One region of the Massilia sp. AB1 genome, then DNA from elsewhere that is predicted to be linked to it. Evidence: predicted binding sites of a transcription regulator. Region 1 holds the regulator's gene; the other holds the start of a gene.
What was found. The regulator sigma-54, encoded in region 1, starts transcription at its own class of promoters, with help from an activator protein. The targets are predictions, from matches to a motif close to TGGCANGNAANCTGCTTT.
Positions count from the first base shown of each region.

Region 2: J8847_RS09165 (PEP-CTERM sorting domain-containing protein) is a predicted target of sigma-54. The motif match lies at 987-1,004, and genes of this name have one in related genera.

Region 1 covers NZ_JAGKSG010000010.1:50,808-52,986, forward strand. The annotation lists gene lptB (LPS export ABC transporter ATP-binding protein) at 1-599, shown strand, start outside; gene J8847_RS08345 (RNA polymerase factor sigma-54) at 602-2,086, shown strand; gene hpf (ribosome hibernation-promoting factor, HPF/YfiA family) at 2,143-2,179, shown strand, end outside.
Region 2 covers NZ_JAGKSG010000011.1:115,317-117,495, reverse strand. The annotation lists gene J8847_RS09165 (PEP-CTERM sorting domain-containing protein) at 102-941, opposite strand; gene J8847_RS09160 (ATP-binding protein) at 1,160-2,179, opposite strand, start outside.

The sequences.
Region 1 (2,179 bases):
ACATGATCGTCGGCCTGGTGCCCTCGGACGCCGGCTCGATCGACATCAACGGCACCGATATCTCGAGCCTGCCGATCCACCGGCGCGCGGTGCTGGGCCTGTCCTACCTGCCGCAGGAAGCCTCGGTGTTCCGCAAGCTCACCGTCGAGGAGAACATCCGCGCGGTGCTGGAACTGCAGCAGGTCGATGGCCGGCCGCTGGGCAAGGACGAGATCAGCGAGCGCCTCGACACCCTGCTGGCCGAGCTGCAGATCGAGAAGCTGCGCGAGAACCCGGCCATGTCGCTGTCGGGCGGCGAACGGCGCCGGGTGGAGATCGCGCGCGCGCTGGCGACCAACCCGCGCTTCGTGCTGCTCGACGAGCCCTTCGCCGGCGTGGATCCGATCGCGGTGATCGAGATCCAGCGCATCGTGCGCTTCCTGAAGGAGCGCAAGATCGGCGTGCTCATCACCGACCACAATGTCCGCGAGACGCTCGGCATCTGCGACCGCGCCTACATCATCAACCAGGGCGCGGTGCTGGCCTCGGGCCGGCCGGATGATATTATCGCCAACGAATCCGTGCGCCGCGTCTATCTGGGTGAACACTTCCGCATGTAGACATGAAACAGTCCCTGCAACTCCGCACATCGCAGCATCTTGCACTGACGCCGCAACTCCAGCAGTCGATCCGGCTGCTGCAGCTGTCCACGCTCGAGCTGCACCAGGAGATCGAGCAGATCCTGTCCGACAATCCCCTGCTCGAGCGGCTCGACGACCCGCTCGACCGTTCGGTGCGCCTGCTGGCCGACGGCGCCATCAATAACGCGCCCGCCACTGGCGAAGCGCCCGCCGCTCCCGCGCAGGAAGGCGAGGGCGCGTCGGAGGCCTCCGCCGCCTCGGGCGAGAACGGCGAAGGCTTCGAAGGCGGCGACGGCGAGCGCGACGCGCCGGACGCCGACTGGGGTTCGGGCGGCGGCGCGGGCGGGGGCGAGGACGAAGACGGCCGCCCGCAGCTGGAAGCAAGTTCCGTCACCTTGCGCGAGCACCTGATGGAGCAGATCCGTGTCACCGGCTGTTCCGCGCGCGACCGCGCGCTGGCCGAGCTGGTCATCGACGCGCTGGACGACAACGGCTACCTGGAAGAACCGCTGGACGAGATCCATGCGCGCCTGCCGGAAGAGCTCGAGATCGAGATGGACGAGCTGCGCTGCGCGCTGGCGCTGGTGCAGAGCCTGGACCCGGTGGGCGTGGGCGCGCGCAGCGCGGGCGAATGCCTGGCGCTGCAGATCCGCCGCATGCAGGGCGTGCCCCTGGTGACGCGCCGCCTGGCGCTGAAGATCGTCGAAGGCTACCTGAGCTGGTTCGCCCAGCGCGAGTACAGCAAGCTCAAGAAGGCGCTGGATTGCGACGACGAAGACTTGCGCGAGGTGCAAGCCGTGGTGCGCCAGTGCAATCCTCATCCGGGCGCGGCCTTCGCCTCGAACGTGTCAGACTACGTGGTACCGGATGTGATCGTGCGCCGCGCCAAGAACGGCTGGGCCGTGATGCTGAACCCGGACGTGATGCCGCGCCTGCGGGTGAACAGCCTGTATGCGTCGCTGATGAAGCAGGGCAAGTGCGAAGGGCAGATGAACGCCCAGCTGCAGGAAGCGAAATGGCTGATCAAGAATATGCGTCAGCGTTTCGATACGATTTTGCGTGTGGCAGAGGCGATTGTGGAGCGCCAGAAGAACTTTTTCTCCCACGGCGCGGTTGCGATGCGTCCCCTTGTTTTACGTGAGATTGCTGATACACTAGGCCTACACGAAAGCACAATTTCTCGTGTTACAACGCAGAAGTACATGCTGACCCCGCACGGCATGTTCGAGTTGAAATACTTCTTCGGAAGCCACGTCGCCACCGAAGCGGGGGGAGAAGCCTCCTCGACGGCGATCCGCGCTCTCATTGCGCAATTGACAGGAGCAGAAGACCCTAAGAATCCTTTATCCGATAGCAAGATCGCGGAGATGCTCGGGGAACAAGGCATGGTCATTGCGCGCAGGACGGTCGCCAAATACCGAGAAGCGCTCAAGATCCCTCCCGTCAGCCTCCGCAAAGCCTTGTAACAGCGCTGCCCACTCCTGCCTTGCGCCTGGGCGGCGCGCTTTTCAAAGGAGTGTGTATGAACCTCACAATCAGTGGCCACCATCTCGAAGTGA
Region 2 (2,179 bases), on a different contig from region 1:
CGGCGATGCTACGCCGGGGATATGGATCGGACCGTTCGCGAAGTAACCTTGCGCGCGTGTGCCTGGGCGTTTGAGTAGCAGGCGCCGGCCGGCGCCCGCGCTCAGCCGCGCTGGCGGCGCAGCGCCGCGCCCATGCCCAGCAGGGCCAGGCCCATCAGCGGCAGCGCCCCCGGTTCCGGCAATACATAGGCCTGGCCCGGATCGTCCACGCGCGCGCCCAGGACATCCGTGCCGCCGTTCCAGCGGCGGTTGTAGTTGTAGCTGTTCTTGAAGCGCAGGTCGCGCGCACCGAGCGCGGTGTGGAAGTAATTCGAATTCAGGTGGTAGCTCCACAGCCCTTGCGCCGACATGTCGACCGAGGCGTAGGAATCGGCCTGGCCCGAGAAACCATTGCTGCTCGGGACGGTAGTGCCGACGATGGTGTTGAGCGGGTTGCCGACATCCATGCCGGTGTCGAAGAACAGGCGGGCGAGGAAGGTGCCCTGGGTATAGCCGTTGGCGCAGCTGTACCCGCAGCGCACCCCGGTGACGCTGGCGGCCAGCGTGGTCTTGCTCATGGTCGACAGGTCGCGCCAGTACAGGTCCATGTAGCCCCGGGTGGCCGGGAAGGGATTGGTGGCCGAGGGCGTGCCGCGTTCGATCCCGTAGAACATGCCAGTCACCTGGCCCCCGCTCAAGCCGTTGACGAAGAAGATGTCGCCGGTCGGGTCGATTTGGTCGTGCGGCGTGTTAACGCTGCCTTCTTCCATGGTCGTCATGATGAAGACGCCCCAATTGATCTCCTTCCCGTCGGTCCAGGTGCTGGCGCCGTTGATGGCAATCTGCTCCTGGCCCGAGTACTTCAGGTATGCAGGACCGGGTGGAAGCGCTGTCGCGGGAGCGGCGTGGGCGCCGCAGCTGAGGGCTGCGCCGGCGAGCAGGAAGGCGATGCGGTTTTTCATGGAGCGTCCTTTGGTAGGCGTTTGGGGGGCTTGCCATGTATGTACATAGCAAGCCCCATGCCACCTACCTGACGCCCAGACCCATCTCCTTGATTTTGATCAATCTTCGTGGTTCACGGACGAGATCTATCCGAGAAGAATAGGTGTTACATCTTGTTTTTTGTAAAAAATGCCGACAGGTAAGCGGCAGGTCATCAGGGCAAGCGCAGGAGGCGGCCTCAGGCCTGCTCGGTGCGCGCCGCCACCTGGGCCAGCAGCTCGCTCAGCTCGACCGTGTTGACCGGCTTGACCATGTAATGGTCGAAGCCCGCCTGGCGCGCGGCGTCGCGGTCCTGCTGGCGCCCGTAGCCGGTGGCCGCCACCAGGGTGGACGCCGTGGTCTGGGGCAGGCGGCGCAGGCGCCGGGCCAGTTCGTTGCCGTCCATGTCCGGCAGGCCGATGTCGAGCAGGCAGACCTGGGGCGAGAAGACCTTGGCCACTTCGAGCGCGTCTTCGGCGCAATAGGCGATCTCCACTTCGTGCCCGGCGGCGGCGAGGAAGAGATTGAGGGTATGGGCGGCGTCCAGGTTGTCGTCCACCACCAGCACGCGCAGCGATCCGGCGGGTGGGGCATCGGCCGGCCGCGGGGCGGCCGCGGGCCCTGCCTGGACCCCGGCCTGCGCGCCGGCCTGGGCATGGCGCGGCAGGCGTACGGTGAAGGTGCTGCCCTTGCCCAGGCCCGGGCTGCGCGCGCCCACGCTGCCGCCATGCAGCTCGACCAGGCTCTTGGCCAGGGCCAGGCCCAGTCCCAGTCCGCCCTGCGAGCGGTCGGGCGTGCGCTCGGCCTGGGTGAACAGGTCGAACACGCGCGCCACCAGGCCCGCCTCCATGCCGATACCGTCGTCGGTCACGCTCAGCAAGTAGTCCTGGCCTTCTTCCTTGAGCTGCAGGGAGATGTGGCCGCCCTCCGGGGTGTACTTGGTGGCGTTGCCCAGCAGGTTGGCGACCACCTGCACCAGGCGCTTGTGGTCGCCCTTGACGCTGGCCGGGCCCTCCGGCAGCTCGAGCACCACCTTGTGGCGGCGCGCCGTGATCAGCGGGCGGATCTGCTCGGCCGCGTCGTCGACCACGTTGCGCAGGTCCAGCACCTGGGTCGACAGCGACACCAGGCCGCGCGTGACCCGCGAGACGTCGAGCAGGTCGTCCACCAGGCTGGTCATGTGCTCGACCTGGCGCGCGATGATGGCGCAGGTCTGGGT